One region of the Paenibacillus sp. NPDC058177 genome, then DNA from elsewhere that is predicted to be linked to it. Evidence: predicted binding sites of a transcription regulator. Region 1 holds the regulator's gene; the other holds the start of a gene.

Region 1 (17,898 bases):
CTTTTTCTGTTGGATTGATACCATCCGTTAAGGCCTCTACTTTCGACGGGTCGATGATAACCGTATCGATTTTGGAGCCATTATTCAGGGTTGTCCGCAGAATCATGAACTCGTCATGGCTGGAAGTACCGCTTGGATTGACACTTGCTTCCGCCTGTCTTCCCGTCGGTTGTCTCGTCTGATCTGCTTCCTTCCCGACCGTTTTGTTTTTCACAACCATAAGGAACGTTTTAGTAATTGAAGCATTCCCTTTTGTAATCAGAGCCGTCAGTAACACATTCTTGTCGCTGCTCTGCGGACGATTGACAGCCCCATAGGCTTTGCCATTCTGAAGAGAGATGTCGATCGTACCAGAGTCTAGCGAGGTCCAGGTAATATTAGTACCGTAAAGTCCTTGACCTAGTAGCGTAAACTCGCTGGTAACGGATTCCCATGTATCTCCTTCTGTGAATGCAAATGCTTTTGCCGCGCTCAAGTCTTTTGCCGCCGCACGAACTGCATCTTCATCCGACATCCGGATGACTTTAACGATAAAAGTTTTCGTCACTTGAGCTCCTGTGACGTCATCCGTAATCGTTGCGGTCAGGGTAACGTATACGTCTTCATCGTATACTGCAGACCGGTTTACACGTCCGTTCGGGCTGATCAATTCCGGATGGCTGGACGTCCATGTAACCGTCGTGTTTCCGGACTGGCCTTTGGCAGGCAAGTTCAGCGTTTTGGTCACATGTTCTGCGTTGTCGCCTTCTTGATACAGGATGCTCAAGTGATCCTTATCGTTGTTCAGATCTCCCGACCCTGACTTTACATCTTTGTCTGTAATCACAACAAGACTGAACTTCACAACTTTGCCTTCGCTGTCTACTTCATAGACACCAACGTAGCGGTTAACTTTCGCATCCACTCCTGGAATATCACTACCCGCCGTGTATGGATCAATGATCCCGGTTCCTGTTGGTGCTGCATCGCCTGTATTCGGCGTCTCAATCATAGTCGAGGATACTTTCACCACTAGGTGATTTCCGGTTTCTGGTGTTACATTTGGAATTCCCGTGGTTCCTTGCTCAGTACCTGGACGTGGTGCTGGCACAGGCTCAAACTCTGGCACGGTTGCTCCATTATTAATATCTTTGGATTCCAGCACGATCAGGCTGAACTTCACGACTTTGCCTTCGCTGTCTACTTCATAGATACCTACGTAGCGGTTAACTCGCGCATCCACTCCTGGAATGTCGCTGCCCGCTGTATATGGATCAATGATTCCGGCTCCTGTTGGTGCCACATCGCCGGTATTCGGCGTTTCAATCATAGTAGAAGACACTTTCACCACTAGATGATTTCCGGTTCCTGGCGTTACATTCGGAATGCCCGTCGTTCCTGTTTCAGTACCAGGACGTGGCGCTGGCTTGGGATCTAATTCTGGCACAGTTGCTCCATTATTAATATCTTTGGACTCCAGAATAATTAGAGTGAATTTCACGACTTTACCTGCTTCGTCCACTTCATAGACACCAACGTAGCGGTTAACTCTCGCATCCACTCCTGGAATATCACTACCCGCCGTGTATGGATCAATGATCCCGCTTCCTGTTGGCGCTGTATCGCCTGTATTCGGCGTTTCAATCATAGTGGAGGATACTTTCACCACTAGATGATTCGCGGTTCCTGGAGTTACATTCGGAATGCCTGTGGTTCCCGGCTCAGTACCCGGTTGTGGCGCTGGCTTCGGATCGAAGTCTGGCAAGCCTTCACCCGGATGAATATCTTTGGACTCCAGAATAATTAGAGTGAACTTCACGACTTTACCTGCTTCGTCCACTTCATAGATACCAGCGTAGCGGTTAACTCTCGCATCCACTCCCGGGATATCGTTACCCGCAGTGTATGGATCGATAATTCCGGTTCCTGTTGGTGCTGCATCGCCTGTATTCGGCGTCTCAATCATAGTGGAGGATACTTTCACCACTAGGTGATTTCCGGTTCCTGGCGTTACATTCGGGATTCCCGTGGTTCCCGGCCCAGTGCCTGGACGTGGAACTGGTACAGGCTCAAAACTTGGCGCAGGCACCTTCACTTCTCTGGTCCATTTTGCATATAACGTAACATCTTCCGTCACAATATCTGTAGCGAAAGTCCACGCATTCTCAAGCGTTGCTTCCTTATACCAGCCCCCAAAGGTGTAATCTGTTCGGGTCGGCACTGTCGGCGCACTGATGGTTGATCCTTCACTCACTTTCTTAAGAGCCGCTACTGCAGAACCACCTTGCGAATCAAAATGTACGTTGTATGTGGGCAGTCTTTTCGAAAACCAATCAACATATAGCGTCATATCAGACAAGACGGAGATTGTTAAACCTGGTACATATCGGTTCCCCTGCCCATCCGCCTGCACATTCCAACCGTCAAATTCTTTTCCTGGTGGAGCAATAATTCCTGTGCCTTCCGGTAATGGCCAAGACTTTTGTCCTTTAAGCACCGTCATAGGAGGCGGAACGGTACCCGTGCCTCCATTCAAATCAAAAGTGATGGTATACGCCTCGAACCACATCGCATATAACGTAATGTTTGATGTCAAATAGGGGATGCGAACTCCCGGCGAATATCGGTCTCCGGTCCCATCCTCCTTGGTACTCCAACCGCCAAAGGTCTTTCCTGTCGGCCCGGTGAATCCCATATTATTGGGAAGAGGTGGTGAAATAGGCCCCTCGCCTATTTTTATGGAGGATGGTACTGTGCCTGTTCCTCCATTTAAATCAAACGTGACGGTATAAGCATTGCTAAACTTGGCATACAGTCTAATGTCTGATGTCACGTTGCTGATGCTTGCATTCGCTTCATAGCTAGTTCCGCTTCCATCTGCTTTGGTATTCCAACCGTCAAAGTTCTTCTTTCCTGCCGGTCCGGTCAATCCCGTGCCATTCGGCAGCGCTGGTGAAGCTTGTCCTGGGGACACCGTCATGGGATCAGGCACTGTGCCTGTTCCTCCATTTGAACTAAAGCTAACGGTGTAGCCGTCTGCCACCTTCCGAATTCGTTGGTTTAAAGTATCTGAAATGTACACGGTCCCGCTCTTGTCCACAGCTATACCTTGCGGCATGAACAATTTAGCAGAAGTCGCCGGTCCTCCGTCGCCCGAATAGCCGCCCGTAGCGCTTCCAGCTATCGTGCTGATCTTTCCGGATGTCATATCGATTTTCCGGACCTGATTTTCATCCAGGATGTACAGATTGTCATTACCATCCTTAGCAATTCCTCGCGGGCCTACTAACTGGGCTAACGTCGCATCTCCTCCATCTCCCGTGCTGGCACTAGTACCATCGCCTGCTACCGTACTGATCTTCCCCGACGTATCTACTTTTCGTATACGAAAAGTACTACGATCTGCGATATACATATTGTCATTGCGGTCAAACGTAATTCCATATGGAAAATATATTTTAGCAGCTGTCGCATCTCCTCCATCGCCGACGTCGCTGTGACCATCGTAATCTCCCGTACCTGCAACAGTGCTAATTTCGCCTGATTTATCAACTTTCCGAATTCGATGGTTATACGTATCTGCTATGTACAGATTACCGCTACTGTCAAAAGCTAATCCATACGGATCGTTCAAGTGGGCAGAGGTCGCGGCCCCTCCGTCTCCGGCATAGCCCATAGAACCATTGCCGGCTACCGTACTAATATTCCCTGACTTATCGACTTTCCGAATTCGCTCGTTACTCGTATCGGCAATATACAGGTTATCGTTGCTATCCACAGCTAAACCTGCTGGATTGAACAACTGGGCGGATCGCGCTGGCCCATTGTCTCCCGAATAGCCCATGTTACCATTACCCGCTACCGTACTGATGATCCCTGATTTATCCACTTTACGGACTCGATGATTTTGGGTGTCTGCAATATACAGATTCCCGGCGCTGTCAAAAGCTAGTCCTTGTGGGTTATAAAATCTGACGAGAGGTAAATTCGCTTCCACTCCGTCTCCCATATAGCTAGTTTCACCATTACCCGCTACTGTAGTGATGATGCCACTACTTGCAGCATGGGCTTTTTCGCCAGACAGTGCAGGCAGCATTTCCGCAATAAGCAAGAATACCAGCACGCAAGCTATGATTTGTTTTGCCTTTTGTTGCATTTCTTTGCCTCCTTGTAGCATGCTTCGTTTAATGTAACTCACATTCGATCCGAGAGATTGCATATTAATAGTTTCTTCATACCTGGAGCTATTGTTCCAACACTATCGAGATGATCGTCTAAAAAAGAAAAGTTCATCTCTAGATCACCATCATGTCTTATTCCTCCCTACTCTTTATCGCAAATATTCTAACAAGCGAGCCTCACAAATTTCTCACAAAATATCGAGTGCTGTCGAAATAACGCAAAAAGCAGGGCAAATAAACATCGCCAGCTAAACTGACCACGTACAATGAGACAAGATATAATGCGGATTCAAGAAATTGCAACTCTATCGGAATGTGGCGATAACACAAATCAGGAAAGCTCTGTATCATGTACTCATCTTGCTGAGGGGGCATCCCTTTTGGACTCGTATGGGGTGGGCAAATCAAGGATTTTTCATCGTTAATCACCATGGAGGTGATATCCCAATTCTTAACGGTAGGATTACTCAAACAATAACTTTCTCTGCGCTCGCGACATGCAGTACTCCACATATATGAACGACATAGCAATTTGTGAAAATAAAAAAAACGGCATTTCTGCCGTTTGTTAGTTCTTAATGACTTCTTCATTTATATTTTCTTCAATCAAAGCATCAGCATTCTGTTCAAAGGCAGTAAGAAGCTCACGTACTTCATCCGTTGACTTTGTGCTCATCAATTGATTGCATAGTTCACTTGCCCCTCGGAATCCTTTGACATAGATCTTGAAAAATCGTAAAAGGGCTTTAAACGGACGTAGCGTTAATTCTGGTGCATATTTATCATGAAGATCAAGATGCAATCTTAGAAGATCAAGCAATTCGTCACTGCTATGTTCTCTCGGCTCTTGTTCAAAAGCAAACGGATTATGGAAAATACCTCTCCCAATCATTATCCCATCCACACCATATTGCTCAGCAAGCTTTAAGCCCGTTTCTCGATTAGGAATATCCCCATTGATTGTCAAAAGGGTGTCTGGTGCTATGCGATCACGAAGCTCCTTAATTTCCGGAATCAGTTCCCAATGTGCATCTGCTAAGCTCATTTCCTTTTTTGTACGGAGATGAATAGACAGATTAGCAATATTTTGATTCAGAATATGGGTTAGCCAACCCCGCCATTCCTCTATATCGTAGTAGCCAAGTCTAGTTTTTACACTGACCGGTAATCCTCCCGCTTTAGCTGCTTGAATAATATCTGCCGCAAGATCTGGACGCAGAATAAGGCCGCTTCCCCTACCTTTTCTGGAAACATTGTGCACCGGACAACCCATATTGATATCCACACCTTTGAAACCAAGCTTAGCCATACCAATGCTCATTTCCTTGAAATATTCAGGCTTATCCCCCCAAATATGTGCCACCATTGGTTGTTCATCTTCCGTAAATGCTAAACGTCCCCGTACACCATATCTCAATTTAGGATGACAATAGCTCTCCGTGTTTGTAAATTCCGTAAAAAATACATCAGGCTTACCTGCTTTACTTACTACATGCCGAAAAACAATATCCGTTACATCTTCCATTGGTGCAAGTATAAAAAACGGCCGAGGTAAATCACGCCAAAAATTATTTAACACTACTTACTCAATCCTCTCACTATAGATCCAACGCTACGACAAAACCGTCACAATGAGTGTTAAGTGCCTCAACAATCCAAGCTCAAAACTCAAATTTAGCATTGACGCTTCTACTATATAAATATACCGTGGATACATAGTATAACATCTCATCTCTTTTTTTCGAACCATCCAAACAAGACTTTAGACAGAACAACAACTAAAAACCACTTCGAATTGAACTACAGCTCCAATGTTCAATGATTCTAACAATTGGGGTGTAGTTCAATAATGAAGTGGCTTTTGTTTGATGAAGCCTAGGGGAACCCATGACCTCATCGCTGCCAGTGATGCGCTCTACCGCGGATAGCCATTTACACAGCTACGAGTATTCATTGAGAATAACTATAAATTTGGCTGCTTCGCGAGGTTCGATCGGCAAGAGTATATGGAGTTAATCATCCAATCCTCTTCCCGCTTCCCCCATGCTTCCTCCGAACGGACATCATAATGATCACGGTTAGCAGAATCGGCGGGATAGCAGCAAGCAGGAAGCGTCTTTCGCCTGATAGAACAGAGATGATGGCAAACAGGATCAGAAACGATACTCCGACTGCAATGCCCTGCACGAGTTGAAGCTTGCCTTTGCCCGTCTCTTCGGGATCGTTTGTCATACGAGCATGTAGGATGATGGAAATCAGCCCCCAGCTGCCCAGATGAACGAATAGCAGAATTCCCAGCGACGGAATTGTGCCGATGGACAAGCCTAATACTTCCAGGGACAGCAACACAGAAATCGCCGCAATCGTGAAGTACCATGAGATCGAGCGAGACTTGGCTGCTATATAGGCGAGCACCTCATCCAGAGCGTTATTTTTGACCGCGCCTCGCCTGCCAAAATACCAACCTGCAATCCCGAACAGCAGACCTCCATATATGCCTACGTATAACATCTACTTCTCCTCCTTTTCTTCAAATACGAATACATCCTCAATGTACATGTGGAACGCTTTTGCGATTTTGAAAGCGAGCTCCAGCGACGGATTGTATTTCATCGTTTCGATCGCTATGACCGATTGCCGAGAAACTCCAATGATCTCACCAAGCTGCTCTTGCGTCATGCCATGCTCGTTTCGCAATGCCCGGACATGATTTTTAATACGATCCCCTCCAAATGCGGTAATCTTAATGTAAAGCAAGGTTTACGTTAAGTATACTTTACATTATTTAAAATGTAAATATTTCCTTAAATAAAATATTTTGTGGATTAAAATAATCTTAACAGGCAAGTGTAGGTCTTTAGATCTGTCACCGATATTAATGGAAAGACCTATGAAAAAAACAGCGGTTTTGATGCCTAAACTAAAATAAGCATAATAAGAAACAAAAATTACCCAATGTAAATACAACAAAGGCCCCCTTGTGAGGGAGCCTTTGTTCCAATACAATATATTTTCATTGTAGGTGTTCTAATATCTTATTAATATCTCTAGTTCTACAATTGAATTCTATCTAATTCGACCATAGAAAAATGAATACCCATCCGACACCCCAAGCTTGCCCGTCTCCGTCCCGTCCACCAGTTTGACCGCTTTTAGCAGCGATACAATTTGTGAATGCATGAGCTTCACGTCAAATTTGTCCATTTCTCTATTCTCACTATCCGTCAGCAGGTAATCCGGCATTGGGATAAATCCAAGCAATGGGATACCCGCTTCAAAAAGAGGCTGACTCTCCCCGAACTCAAACTTGTTATGTCCGCGTAAAATTACAGTACGTGCATCGCCTCTCTGCTCAACAGCCTTCTGCCAGATCGCCGCCATCATCTCATTGCCCGCATAGGTATATTCTGTACTTATACGTCCCGTCGGACCATAATGCCCCGTGTCGTCATCCTTCCATTCCATGCTGCCGAGATGCTCGACCGTAATTCCTGCTACAGCTTTCATATGGCCATTCTCGCCATCCCATAGCTCACGGTGCCCCTCCATCCAGGTGGATGTCGCTTGAGAAGTTCCTTTGAACTCCGGCAACCGGAAATGTCCGGTCACAAAAGCAAAGATCATCGTCCGTTCCGGCTGCTCCTGCTGCAAGTAACGAATCATGGACAGCATGCCTACGGCGCCATTCTCCTCCACAACATTAATCCCATCGGTATGGGTATTGATGATAATCGCTTCGTCTTTCCTTTTCCCCTCGATCTTCACATAAAAGGATTCCGTCGGTGCGTTTTTTTGTTCATCTGCTTCTAAAATAACCGTGCCTTCTTTGTGCTCGTTAGCTGCGCTGATCACCTTTTGGCCCTCTGTCTCATTGACCCAAACCGCAGGGATTCCAGCATAGTCGGTGGTAAACGGTACATACTGCTTCTCAACCTTATCGTCGGATACCCCTTTCCAGACTAAAATAACGGCTTTCACGCCCATTTCCTTCGCTTGCTCCAGTTTGGCCTCTTTTAAGGCTGTGGTGAGTACAAGATCACCTTCACTAGGGGCGATTTTGTTTTGCTTTGGCGATGAATCCCGCATGTTCATGACGATCCCTATCGGAAAATCTTTAAAATTCTCAATTTCCACTACAGCAATTTTTCCGCTTGCCTGTTCATAATCACCACGCTTCGTGTACACCAGTTCCCCAGTTACACCCTTTTCGTCCGTTTCCCCGGAATAAGGAAAAGCTGAAGAGACATGAATGGGCTGCTGATCAATAACCAAAGAGCTGTTCTTTTCTTCCCATCGGTCAAACGTATATTGATCACGGTATACAGTCAGCCCCATATCCGTTACCTGCTGTTCCAACCAAGCAATAAACTTATTATGGCCTTCCGAGCCGGTTGTACGGCTTCCAAAGGAATTCATCACTTCAATATTCTTTAGCATTGCTGCTGACGAATCCAATCTATGTTCATCAATGGTGGCCGTGACATCCACCTCTAACGCCACAGGTTTAGTAATCGGCTTCGCATAGATACCAAGAATCCAAAGCGCACTAACGAATAGAACAGCAATGCTGAATAACACTTTTCGACCCATCATAAACGCAGTGACTTTTCTTCGTACAGCTTGACCAAAAAGTCCTCTCCATACGCCCGCCACGATCAGCAGCAGGATAGATAGCGCCAGCAGCCAAAACTCCTCAGTCAGCAAAAATAACCCTTCTGTTACGATGGCGCTGAGCAACACCATTTGCAGCTTCTCACGTTTCTTTAGAAGTAAATATGAAGTGCCTAATTCAATCAGTAAAATGATAATCGTCGCTATCGAGATTACTGTTTCTTGACCGATAAATACGGTAGCACAGAATGCCAGGATCAACAGCAGTATAGCTGTCAATCGTCTGTATAAATTCTTTAACATGACACCCTCCCATTTTAAAAAGCGAGAAGGAACGAAGGGGAATGGTTGGAACTGTAGGAGCGAAAGCGACCGCCTGAAAGCTTTCCGCAGGAAAGCTCGCGTCGAGAACTTCCGCTGTGCCCCGATTTTAACCGCTAGAAGCGGTTAAATCGAAGAAATCTGGGGATCACAGCGACCGTAAGTCCAAATATTCACCGTAATGACGACCGAAATTTAAGTGAGAGTCTTAAGTTCGGATAGAAATGTAATTAACGGCATTTTTGTACCTTAAATCCTCTGCAGCGAGGGGGTAGTAGAGATTAAGTGCAATATTGTACCTTAAATCCTCCAGAAATACCTCTCCAGCGTCTTTTCCGAAAAATAAGATACAATAATGCCCTTATTTGCCTCATTTAGATATATACCTGAAAAATAAGGTACAAAAATGCCGTTAGTTGGGGAAGTACCCCCTCTTTTCCACTGTTAAGACGACTGGTGAAGGGAAACTTACCGCTTCTATATGACATCCCTGGATTTAAACAGCCATGAATTATAGCTCTTGCTGTCGACAGACTATGATCCGGTGCGAGCTCTCCTATGGAAATCTCGTTCAGGTGATCGCTTTGCGCCTACTGTTCCAAACTTCTCCTTTCGCTCATCTTCGCTTTTTTATTTCTTATGTTCGTCTTATGTAGCTACAACTTTGACATTACATTTGTAATGCCTTATGGTTTAGCATATTGAAAAGAGTCATGAAAAACAATAAAACGAACGCCAGAACGTACAAATGGAGGGGAATTGTCATCGCAAATCATGAATTATACAGTCCAAACACCTCTAAACATAATTCCAATAAAGAAACCAATCGCTTGACCAGGGAAGCCATCTGCACGGCATTAGTCTTCTTAATCCAGGAGCAGCCTTTTAGCAAAATCAGCATTACCGATATTGTGAAACGTGCCGGGGTCTCCCGAACCGCCTATTACAACAACTATTCCTCCAAACAGGAGATACTGGTGGATCTGGTCGATTCGCTTATTTTCGAGATTAATCAAAGGCTCCTGCCTTACACCAATGAATTAACAGGCAAAGCCAAAGAGCCTGAAAAGTTTATTAGCGTGCTTTTTGAAGTTATTTTTCAGCAGCGTGATATTTACAGAGCCTTGCAAAGCGCCAAGTTTGATTATGTGATCTTAGATTGCTTGAATGAAATGATGCTGTCTAACGCGCATGACCCAACAGACGAAAGCAGGTACCGGGTATACTTTAAAGCCGGAGCATTATATAATGCGATCTCCAAATGGATTCACTCCGACTTCGCAATATCCACGACTGAGATGACCCGAATTAGTCTCCACATTTACCATACTCCGATGTCTCAGGAATAAAATGTACTCCCCCTAATTGAATTTATCTTTCAATGATGAAAAGCCAAATAGCCCGCCACAAGTTAATGTGGCGGGCTATTTTTCAGTTATTCTAACTACATCTCGGCCGCTCCTGATATCTGCAGATGGTATCTCCAAATTAGCAGCGATGCAGCAAGACTCTCTACAGACTCTCCAACTCACCCGTTGTCTTGGACAGCAGGCCCTTCAGTTCCTTCATGAACATGTTGATATCCTTGAACTGACGGTACACAGAGGCGAAGCGGACGTATGCGACTTCATCCACTGGATAAAGCTGTTCCATCACGAGCTCGCCGATTTGACGGCTCTCGATCTCTGCCAGGGCGATCCCGCGCAAAGTCTTCTCAACCTCCGACACGATGACCTCAAGGCGCTCCACAGGCACAGGACGCTTCTCACAGGCACGGATCAATCCACGGAGGATTTTATCACGGCTGAATTCCTCGCGGCTGCCATCCTTCTTAATTACAATAAGCGGAGTCTCTTCGATCATCTCAAACGTTGTAAAACGCTTGCTACAGCGCTCACACTCCCGCCTGCGGCGGATGGACTTATTCTCGTTGGCCGGACGTGAATCAAGCACCTTGGTATTTGTATGATCGCAGTAAGGGCATTTCATAAGCTTAATCACTTCCTTTTGCAAAATGGTGTGCGTCCCGTTCCGGTACGCACCTGACTGCGATCGAACACAATCTCTTTTTCCATAATTCACCGTTTGTTTATTGTAATGAATCTGCCAAGTCCGGCACATAATACAGTTACCAACCGATAGGAGGTGAACAGCAATGGGCCAAAACAACAACTCCAACAACCTGGTAGTTCCTAATTCCCGCGCAGCTTTGGAACAATTGAAATACGAAGTTGCTCAAGAATTGGGTATCACGCTTTCTGCAGACGGATACAATGGCAATAAAACTTCTTACGAAAACGGTTCGATCGGTGGTTACATCACTAAACGTCTTGTAACTCTGGCTGAACAACAACTGGCAGGTCAAGTTCACTAATCTGCCTATAGCTTGACTAGAGAAGTATTAAACAGCTCACGGGCTGTTTAATACTTCTTTTCATATGCACAACTAAAATCCCTTATAGATATCCGTGTACTGATTATAATAGTAAATCACCCGCTGGACATAATGACGTGTCTCGCCAAACGGGATATCTTTTACATTATCCTCCGTACCGTCCCAGGTCCCCTGCTTCAGCCAGTTCTGGACATTGCCCGGACCAGCATTATAAGCAGCAATGACCGCCGTACGATTGCCGTCAAACTGACGAGAGAGCGAGGATAGATACCAGGCCCCAAGCTCAATGTTGACGGATGGCTCATGCTTCAGCCGCTCCAGCGATACATCGGGGAGCTTGGCCTTTTCCATAGCCCATTTGGCCGTATCCGGCATCAGCTGCATGAGACCGATCGCCCCTTTTTTCGACTCTTTTCCAGTCTTGAAGTTTGTCTCCACCCGGATAATCGCCGCCACAAGGAATGGATCAATCTCGTAGGTCGTGCTGTGCTTGCGGATCTCTTCTTTATAATGAATCGGATAAAACCACGACATCCAGTTCGTACTGAGGAACAGAATACCTGTGAAGCCGATGAACAGGAGGAGCAGGACTCTTTTTTTGCGCAGCCAGCTCATGACAACCCCAGCCTGTCCCACAAAGCAAGAACCTGGGCCTCAGTATGCTCAAGATCCTTGCTGTTGTCAATGACGTAACTTGCCTTGCCCGTCTTCTCCTGAAGATCCATCTGCGATTGCAGACGGCTCTCCGCCTGCTCCTGAGTCAGACTGTTCCGTTCCATTAAGCGGGTCAGTTGAATTTCACGGGGAACATATACTACAATAATGTCCTGAAAAAGACCTTCCAGCCCTGACTCAAACAGTAGCGGAATATCTACCACAATCATCGTCTCCGGCGTTTCCTGCTCCATGCGGTACATCCGGTCCTTGATCTCCTGGCGAATCGCCGGATGAGTCAGACCATTCAGCTTCTGGCGGGCCTCCGGCTCATGAAAGACAATGTTCCCAAGCTTCGCCCTGTCGAGCGTTCCATCCGGGTTCAGAATATCCTCTCCGAAATGTTCAACGACAGCAGCCAGCACCGGGTGTCCGGGCAGCATCACTTCCCTGGCAATGGCATCGGCATCCACCAGTTTGGCTCCCTTGTTCACGAACAGTGCTGACACTGTGCTTTTTCCGGATGCAATGCCTCCGGTTAAGCCCATGATCATGTACTCACCTCATAACAGCTTCATTATTCCCATAACAATCAACATTAAAGCAGGCAGGATAGCGGCATGCTTCATCCAGGAGCTTCCGGCGAACTTGAATCCTGTCTTCATGCCCATGATTAGAAAGCTTCCGCTAAACAACGCAATCGTGACCGCCGTCCAGCCCGGGTTGAAACCAAGCAGTGCGGCACCCAGTCCTGCACCGAACGCATCCAGTGACAATGCAATTCCGAGTACCATCGCCTCCACCGGCGAAATGCTTCCCGAAGCATCCATATCCGCCGAGGAAGGCGTGCGCAGGATCTGTACCACGATACCGAGCCTCCGCAGCTCCAGCGAATATACAGCCGGTTTCGCTGGCTGAGCGCGCTCATCATCATAACCTTCCCACTCAGCAGCTACTTCCCCATATTCGTCTTCGGACGAAAGTTCAGAGATACTGACTGTGGAAATCTGTGCGGTCTCCTGTTCTTGCTGCTCAGCACTTAGATCCTCTTTCTCCTTCTGAATCCGCGATTGAATCAATGACCAACAACCCATCAGGACAAGGATGACTGCGCCTACGCTCGAAGCGATACTGGGTGATACCACCTGAGCCAGCAACACGCCAACCTGCATGGAGATATAGATGACGATGCCAGAACAGAACGAGATGATCAGAATCGAGAGCAGCGGTATTTTCATTTTTCGCAAACCATATGTAATGCCTACACCAAATCCATCCAGACTCAGGGCCAACGCCAATAACAGCAATGATAAAAATGGGCTGAGCACCCGCAATCCCTCCCGTGAAGAACCGTCCTGCCTAATCTAACAAGCAAGACGTTCGCTTGATTAAAGCATTCTTCACACAGTATATGGGCGGGACAAATTGAGGGTGTCAACCATCTGCAGCTTGGGATGAAGTTCAAAATACTACATTGAGAACTCAGGCAAAATCCGGCAAGCCGGTGTATAGAATTGATTACCGAGCCAGAACTGTACTGGCACGCTGGCAGCTTGGACAATAATGCGTCCCCCGGCCGCCGACCACACTCTTCTCAATCAATGTACCACAGACGGCACAAGGCTGGTCCTTGCGGCCATAGATCAGCAATTGCTGCTGATAAGTACCGCTCTCCCCTTGGCCGTTCACATATGATTTGACGGAGGAGCCTCCAGCATTGACGGCTTCAGTAAGCGTGGATACAATCGCATGATGAAGCTTGTCGAGCTGTTCCCGGCTCAGCGCTTTAGGGCTGTCCTCCGGGTGAATGCCTGCACGGTGTAGCGATTCGTCTACATAGATATTCCCAATGCCGACCACATATTCCTGATTCAGCAGCAGGGATTTGATTTTGGTGCTTTTTCCAGACACAATCTCCCTGAACCGTTCCGGGGTAAAAGAAGGCTCGAGCGGCTCATCGCCCAGTTTATTCAGCGGCGGCAGACTCAAGTCCTCCCCCGGTTGGAACAGGTGCATCGTGCCAAATTGGCGCACATCTGTGTAGCGAAGCTCGGTACCATCTGTAAAATGAAAAATAACATGTGTATGCTTGTCCAGCGGCTCATCACTGCCATGCAGTCCGTAACGGCCTTCCATCCGCAGATGGGAGACCAGCACAAGACCGTCCAGCAAGATCCGCAAAAATTTGCCTCTACGCTCTACCTTTTCAATGGTATGACCCGCCAGCATGTGCGCGAAGGCCATGGTATCATCCGGGCGCTGAATAATCCGCGCCAAGCGGACGGTGACGTTCTCTATCTGCTTTCCTTTGACTAATTCGTTAAGTGTTCTCTTCACTGTTTCGACTTCCGGTAATTCCGGCATAGTTCTCACCTCTACTCCATTATACCGGATATCGGAGGCACGCGGGGGTTCTATTTCGCCTCATACCAGTTGCTTCCATAACTTACCTCTGCCTTGAGCGGGACCGACAGTTTTAGTGCGCCTTCCATGACCTCAGGCAGCAGCACCTTCATCAGCTCCAGTTCCTCCGCTGGCACCTCGAACACAAGTTCATCGTGTACCTGAAGCAACATGCGGCTCTTCAATCCGCGTTCGAACAGCGCCTTGTCCATATGGACCATCGCCAGTTTGATAATATCTGCGGCTGTACCTTGAATCGGTGTATTCATCGCTGTACGCTCCGCAAAGGAACGCAGGTTGAAATTGCTGGCATTAATCTCCGGCAGGTAGCGACGGCGTTCCAGCAGTGTGGTGACGTATCCGTTCTTCTTCGCCTCCACCACAATCTCATCCATATAACGGCGCACGCCCTGGAATACTTCAAAATATTGCTCGATGAACCGGGCGGCTTCCTTCCGCGGAATATTGAGGTTCTGCGATAGGCCGTAATCGCTGATACCGTACACGATACCGAAGTTTACTGCCTTGGCAGAGCGGCGCATGTTGCTATCCACTTGCTCGGCAGTCACGCCAAAGACATCCATCGCGGTCTTCGTATGAATATCCATGTCATGCAGAAAAGCGTCCTTCAACCGCTCATCGTCAGAGATATGCGCCAGAACCCGCAGCTCGATCTGGGAATAGTCTGCGGCCAGAATGGACCAGCCCGGCTCCGAAGGTACAAATACTTTGCGGAGCTTGCGCCCCTCTTCCAAGCGGATCGGGATATTCTGCAGATTCGGGAACTGGCTGCTTAGTCGTCCGGTTGCCGCAATAGTCTGGCGGTAGAACGTATGGACCTTTCCCGTATCTGGTGAAATTTCCTTAAGCAGTCCTTCCACATAAGTAGATTGAAGCTTGGCGATCGTCCGGTATTGCAGGATCAGCCGCACAACATCATGATAAGGGGCCAGCTTCTCCAGCACCTCGGCATCCGTAGAGTATCCGGTCTTCGTTTTCTTGACGACAGGCAGCCCCAGCTTCACAAACAAAATCTCACCAAGCTGCTTCGGAGAGTTCAGGTTGAATTCCGTGCCGCAAATCTCATAGATCTCTGCGACAAGCTTGGCGATCTGAGCTTCAAATTCCTTACCGAGCTCCTTCAGATCCTCTTTGTTCACGGCAATCCCTTGTTTCTCCATGTCGGCCAGGATGCGCGATAGCGGCATCTCTAGATCATCGAACAGACCGTTCATGTCTGTCTTGTCCAGTTCCTTTTCCTGCTTCTGGACAATTCCTAGCACTGCCGCACTCTTCCTAGCCACATGGTGGCCCAGAACCTCAAGCTCTGGCACCTTGTATTTGGCGCCTTTGCCGAATACACTTTCGTCCGTAGCCAGGCGTGGCAGACCGTATTTAGCCGCAAGGTCACTCAGATCCTGATTGGCTTCCGTCGGATCCAGCAGATAAGCTGCCAGCTGTACATCCTTCGCCGCCCCGGCAAAAGGAATCCCTTGCCAGTGGAGGGCCAGATCAGCCCGGTGTAAATCGTAGCCGCTCTTCGGGGTATGCTCGTCCCCCAGCCAATCCCGCAGCTTGGCAGCAGCTGGACTTTGCAACAGGGAAAACGGCACATAGTAATGCCGATCCAACGAAGACAGCCCAATGCCGATCACCTCAGCACGGTGCGGATTGTCCCCGTTCGACTCCACATGCAGTGCGGAGATACCAGGCAGTGCTGCAATCAGGTCGTCCAGTTCTTCCTCGCCCACAATGGTAATCTCAAGCTCAGCTTCCTGGGCTTCCGTAGCCTCTTCTCCCTCAGAAGCAGGGGCGCTACCACTCAGGGACAGGCGTTCCAGCAGTGATTTGAATTCCAGTTTCGCCAGCGCCGGGCCTGCAGTCTCGCGGTTCAGCCCTGTGAAGACCATATCCTCCCAGCCATGTTCCAGTGGAACTTCGCGGTAGATCGTCGCCAGCTTCTTACTCATGATGGCATCATCCGCATGTGCCTCGAGCTTCTCTTTCATCTTGCCTTTAAGCTCTCCAGTGCCTGCAATAACCCCTTCCACAGAGCCGAATTGATGCAGCAGCTTCAGTGCAGTCTTCTCGCCGACACCTGGTACGCCGGGAATGTTGTCACTGGCGTCGCCCATAAGTCCTTTAAGGTCGATAATCTGTTCCGGGGTCAGGTCATATTTCTCACGAATCTGTTCCGGACCATACAGTTCAATTTCGGTAACGCCTTTGCGGATCAAGGCAACGGTCGTATGCTCCGAAGCCAATTGCAGCATATCCTTGTCCCCTGAGACGATCATCACCTCACGACCTGCCTCGTCCGCCTTGCGGGAGATACTTCCGATGATGTCATCGGCTTCATAGCTCTCGATTTCGAACTGAGGCACGCCGAGGTTGCGTAACAGGTCTTTCAGCAGCGGGAACTGTTCGGACAGCTCCGGCGGTGTTTTTTGCCGCCCACCCTTATATTCTTGGTATCCTTCATGACGGAACGTGATCTTGCCAGCATCGAATGCCACGATCATATGCGTAGGCTTATGTTCCTCTATGAGACGAAGCAGCATCGTTGTGAACCCGTACACGGCATTCGTCTGCTGTCCAGCCGTATTCGTTAGAGGAGGCATTGCAAAAAACGCCCGGTAAATAACGTTGTTGCCATCTATTAGAATCAATTTATCCATTGTTGCACCCACCCTTTTATGTTGCATACTTTCACCATTTTAACATATGGCCGTACGAAGACGAAACGATTTCGCCCATCACCTGGCAGAACTCCTGTTAAATAGAATAAACGCCGGCGGGGGCCGGCGTTCTTAAAGGTTCATCTATTCTGTATTCCCGTATTAACGATTATTGATTCAGATCAGGGCGCTTGCCTGTAACCAGGTATACTACACTTTCACCAATGTTAGTGGCATGATCGGCAATCCGTTCGATATAACGGCCCACTAGCGTCAGCAGCATAACCTGATTCAGTGCATCCGGCTTCTCTGTCAAGAAAGTGTACAGCTCAGTGATCATCGCACTATAGAGGTGGTCTACCTGATCATCGTCCTGAGCCATTTTGTAGGCCAGATCCGTGTTCTCATCCAGATAAGCAACGATCGCTTCCTTGATCATTACGTTGACAATCTCAGCCATACGCGGGATGTCTACCAGCGGTTTGATCAATTGCTGTCCCTGAATGCGCATTGTAACCTTGGCGACATCAATCGCCAGATCGCCCATCCGCTCCAGATCGCTCGATATTTTGAAAGCAACGATAATACGACGCAGGTCCTTGGCAACTGGCTGCTGGGTAATGATCAGTTTCGATCCGATCTCCATGATCCGGTCTTCCATGGCATTAAGGCGCAA
Region 2 (3,833 bases), on a different contig from region 1:
TTCAGTAGCTCACCAACGCTATCCTCTGGCGCCAAATGTTCGCCGCCTTCCCAGACTCCTTCACGCATCATGAAATCGGATGCTTTGGCCTTCTGGGAGGCTTGAATGCGGAAGCGGTGAAGCAGACCGTCCAGCGCAACGTCCAGATAATGATCAAGGTCTCTATAGAAGCCTTCTTCGTCGGCTACCATGCGGCGACCTGTGACGATGCCATGTGCCAAACCGAGTCGCACCAGATTCAGCGTATTAAAGGAAAGGTTACCTTTACCAGAGCAATGATTGCGGCCAAAACGGTCGCTAAGCACGCGGGTGCGGCAGCCCATGGTGGCGAACTCGGTATCGGGATTAGAAGAATCATAATACTGCATATTGAGCGGTGCGTCCAGGTTGGCGAAGTTCGGATATAGTCTGCGTGCAGAGCACTCAGCCGCCTTGATGAACAGTTCGTAGTTCGGATCACCTGGCTGCTGGTTGACACCTTGCTTACACTTGAAGATTTGAATCGGGAACACTGGCGTCTCGCCACTGCCGAGTCCGTGCATCGTTGCCGTCAGCAAGGAACTGATCACAAGTTGGCCTTCCGGCGAGGTGCAAGTTCCGTAGTTGATGCTGGTGAACGGGATTTGTCCGCCGGACCGGCTCGACATGGTGTTCAGGTTATGTATCATACTCTCGGCGGCCTGGAGTGTTTCACTTTCGGTTTCTTTTAGCGCAAAACGGAACGCCTTAGGATACTGCTCTGCCAGATCCGTACGGCTCATATGAATCTCGCCAAGGTCTAGCGGTTCTGTGGTTTGGATCTCTTCAAAATAATCCAGGCCCTTGCGGAACAGCTTGGCAAAGGACTTGGTGACATAAGGAGCCAGATCGTAGTCCAGCTTATTGGCGGATACGCCGCCGTATTGGGCATTTTGCTGGGATTGGAAAATAATCGCTACCAGCGCCATTGCCGTCATAATCGAGTTCGGGGGGCGTACACTGCCATTCCCCGTGTTGAAGCCTTCACGCAGAAGCTTCTCGAACGGGATAAAAATACAATTGGTCGTTCCGATCGCATATTGGTCCAGATCATGCACATAGACGACGTTGTCCTTGATGGCTTGTACCAACTGCGGCGGCATCGTGAAGTTACGGGCATACCATTTGGAATATTCACTGCCGAACTTGCTCATTTTACCGGAGAAACTCTCCCCGTTCAAATTTGCGTTCTCCCTGAGCAAGTCCAAGTCTCTGCTGTCAATAATATCGCGCCCCAAATGAATAACTTCTTCCAATAAAGATTCCTGTGCCTGTTGACCACTGTTGTACGGCTTCTCCAGCAACGTCATGTACTGATCTCCTCCCCATATAAAAAGACATCCTCTGCTGTGACATACAGAAAATGCCCGTGTGCTTGTCGTAACTATCCTGTGATGTAGGCTTGCATGCGGACACTGTTTCTACTTCCTGCACACCTCTATTAATCTCCCTGTTACAGAAGGTTGAAATAACTGTTTCCTACTATATTTTGTCGATAGAGACTACATTACATCAATATATTGTGTTTGTCCACCGAATTCTGTGAACCCTTGCCACGCCTGAGATCATCCCTTTTCTCCACAGGAAGTCCACAGAACCATCCACAGGTAATCCACAAATCATCCACAAAAAACCCTGAAATGATTCATAATTTATCCGAAAATATGCCACAAACCGTCCATAAATGAGATATGGGTTTTTACTAGATTTTGTGCTACGAGAGCTAGAGTTCTCTAAGGGCAGGAGACAATTATACATCCGGTTTGTAGGAGAGACGGAGAGTGGGTACAATAAGGGAAAGTAGTTTTTTTTTCAAAAATGAAAAGACAAGGGAGGGATTTAGCATGCCGATAGCTGAAGTTACGGTCATTCCGATTGGCACGGGCAGTACCAGTCTCAGCGCTTATGTTGCGGATATGCAGCGTGTGCTGGAGACAGTGGAGGGAGTGACGTATGAGCTTACATCCATGGGAACCATTATTGAAGGCCCGCTACAGCGGATTCTCGCCGCCGTGGAAGCCCTGCATGAGTCTCCTTTTACTAACGGAGCCCAGCGTGTTTCCACTGCCGTCAAGATCGATGACCGCCGCGACAAGCCCTCTAGCAGTAGAAGTAAGCTTGAGTCCGTAGAGCGTAAGCTCCATGCCGATCCGGCGGAATAGGCGCCTTGCAGACTGCTTTAAATGAGGTTGCATTTTCCATAATACGGAGTATAATATTTTTTGTTTGACGAAGGTAAAGCTTCAAGCTGGTGTAGCTCAGGGGTAGAGCAACGCACTCGTAATGCGTAGGCCGGGGGTTCAATTCCCTTCACCAGCATCCTCAATAAGACGATAATGGCGCGGATTCCGAATTTTTTGGAACTGCGCCTTTTCTGTTCTTCTACCAATTTCCTAAACTAATTTAATTAATTCTCTTTAGTTCTTCATCAATAAAGTTTTGTGTAGCTCTTTCTTTAGAAAATTTATCGTTATTATATTCTTTAGATCCATGCTTTGGAACAGATAAACTTTCCCAACCACTCTTCTTTAGAACTTTTGCAGCGTAAATGATTTGCCCAACGTGATATGGGTAATGTGCCAATTGTCTATTGATTGCTTCAATAACGGTGTGCCCTTCGTTCCTTATATAAATAATTTGTGATAATTGATCGGCATGAATTGAATCAATTGCATTGAATAAACATGTCCAGCCTTCGTTCCATTTTATTAAAAGATTCTCTTTAGTCTTAATGTCATTCTCAAACTCCGAATCTCTATCTCTCCATGATTTTTCTCCGTCAGTGCTTAAAAAATCTGTCCATCTTGAAAGCATATTTCCCCATAAGTGTTTTACTATAGTTGCAATGCTATTGGAATCGTCATTAAAAGTTACAAATAATTGTTCGGGATCTACTTGATTAATGGCTGCTTCCCCAAGGGTTTTGTAATAAAGAAATTGTTTTTTGATACTTTCCAAATAGATTTGCTCATTATCCATTCAAACACCTTGCTTTCGTATATTATTTTTAATGATCTTATTCTATCAGAAGTCCATTATTTCTGTTCGGACACAGGGGCTAATAGAACTCAATAACACATAAATGTGTTGCATTCGTAATGCGTAAGCCCGGGGTCAAATCTCTTCACCAGCGTCCCCAAAAAGACAATAAAGGCGCGGATTCCGTGGGTTCGGAGCCGCGCCTTTTTTTAATTAAAGTACTCGTTAAATTATTTATTTCTTTGCCAAAGTGACGGCTGCTTCTTCTGCTTCTTTAAATGCTTTCTTTAATATCTCGTCCTTGTCCAGTAGAGCAGTCCCTTGTACTCTAAGGGTTTGGAAGTCCTCGATACCAAAGAAATTAAACATCGACTTCAAATATTTATGTGAGTATTCAACTTCAGTATACCAGTCATCATTGGTATAGATTGAACCACTTGCCTGAATGACTACCGTGCTTCTCCCATCCTTTAAAAGTCCCACTGATCCTGTATCGGTATACTTAAATGTCTCCCTTGCAATCATAATGTTATCGACATAATCCTTAAGCTTTGATGGAACGTTGAAGTTATGCAGCGGGTGAACAATAAGATATTTATTAGCACTTTTGAATTGTTGCAATACTTCATTCATTCGTCCGGTTACTTCTTTTTCTTGACTTGTTAGAGTTTCACCCTTTGCAGACTTGTCCCAAGCACCTAGGACAGTCTTATCAATTAAAGGAACCTCATCTTCATATAGGTTAATTTGTTCGATGATTTCATTATTAGGTTTATGCTCTTCATAAGTCTCCATGAAGTGTTTGAATACATTAAGACTGAATGAAGTAGTTGAAT

The links. The regulator NrdR, encoded in region 1, represses ribonucleotide reductase genes. The targets are predictions, from matches to a motif close to AACACNATATATNGTGTT.
Region 2: ACFVU8_RS24430 (anaerobic ribonucleoside triphosphate reductase) is a predicted target of NrdR. The motif match lies at 1,528-1,545, and genes of this name have one in related genera.

The regions. Positions count from the first base shown of each region.
Region 1 covers NZ_JBHVVB010000005.1:350,387-368,284, forward strand. Annotated here, with positions in the region: gene ACFVU8_RS21050 (InlB B-repeat-containing protein) at 1-4,135, opposite strand, end outside; gene ACFVU8_RS21055 (tRNA dihydrouridine synthase) at 4,729-5,685, opposite strand; gene ACFVU8_RS21060 (hypothetical protein) at 6,177-6,671, opposite strand; gene ACFVU8_RS21065 (helix-turn-helix transcriptional regulator) at 6,672-6,917, opposite strand; gene ACFVU8_RS21070 (hypothetical protein) at 7,227-9,074, opposite strand; gene ACFVU8_RS21075 (TetR/AcrR family transcriptional regulator) at 9,806-10,441, shown strand; gene nrdR (transcriptional regulator NrdR) at 10,605-11,081, opposite strand; gene ACFVU8_RS21085 (alpha/beta-type small acid-soluble spore protein) at 11,248-11,466, shown strand; gene ACFVU8_RS21090 (lytic transglycosylase domain-containing protein) at 11,539-12,102, opposite strand; gene coaE (dephospho-CoA kinase) at 12,099-12,695, opposite strand; gene ACFVU8_RS21100 (manganese efflux pump) at 12,705-13,469, opposite strand; gene mutM (DNA-formamidopyrimidine glycosylase) at 13,660-14,505, opposite strand; gene polA (DNA polymerase I) at 14,556-17,222, opposite strand; gene phoU (phosphate signaling complex protein PhoU) at 17,392-17,898, opposite strand, start outside.
Region 2 covers NZ_JBHVVB010000007.1:183,142-186,974, reverse strand. Annotated here, with positions in the region: gene ACFVU8_RS24430 (anaerobic ribonucleoside triphosphate reductase) at 1-1,328, opposite strand, end outside; gene ACFVU8_RS24425 (MTH1187 family thiamine-binding protein) at 1,863-2,180, shown strand; tRNA gene ACFVU8_RS24420 (tRNA-Thr) at 2,266-2,337, shown strand; gene ACFVU8_RS24415 (DUF1572 family protein) at 2,422-2,997, opposite strand; gene ACFVU8_RS24410 (FMN-dependent NADH-azoreductase) at 3,232-3,833, opposite strand, start outside.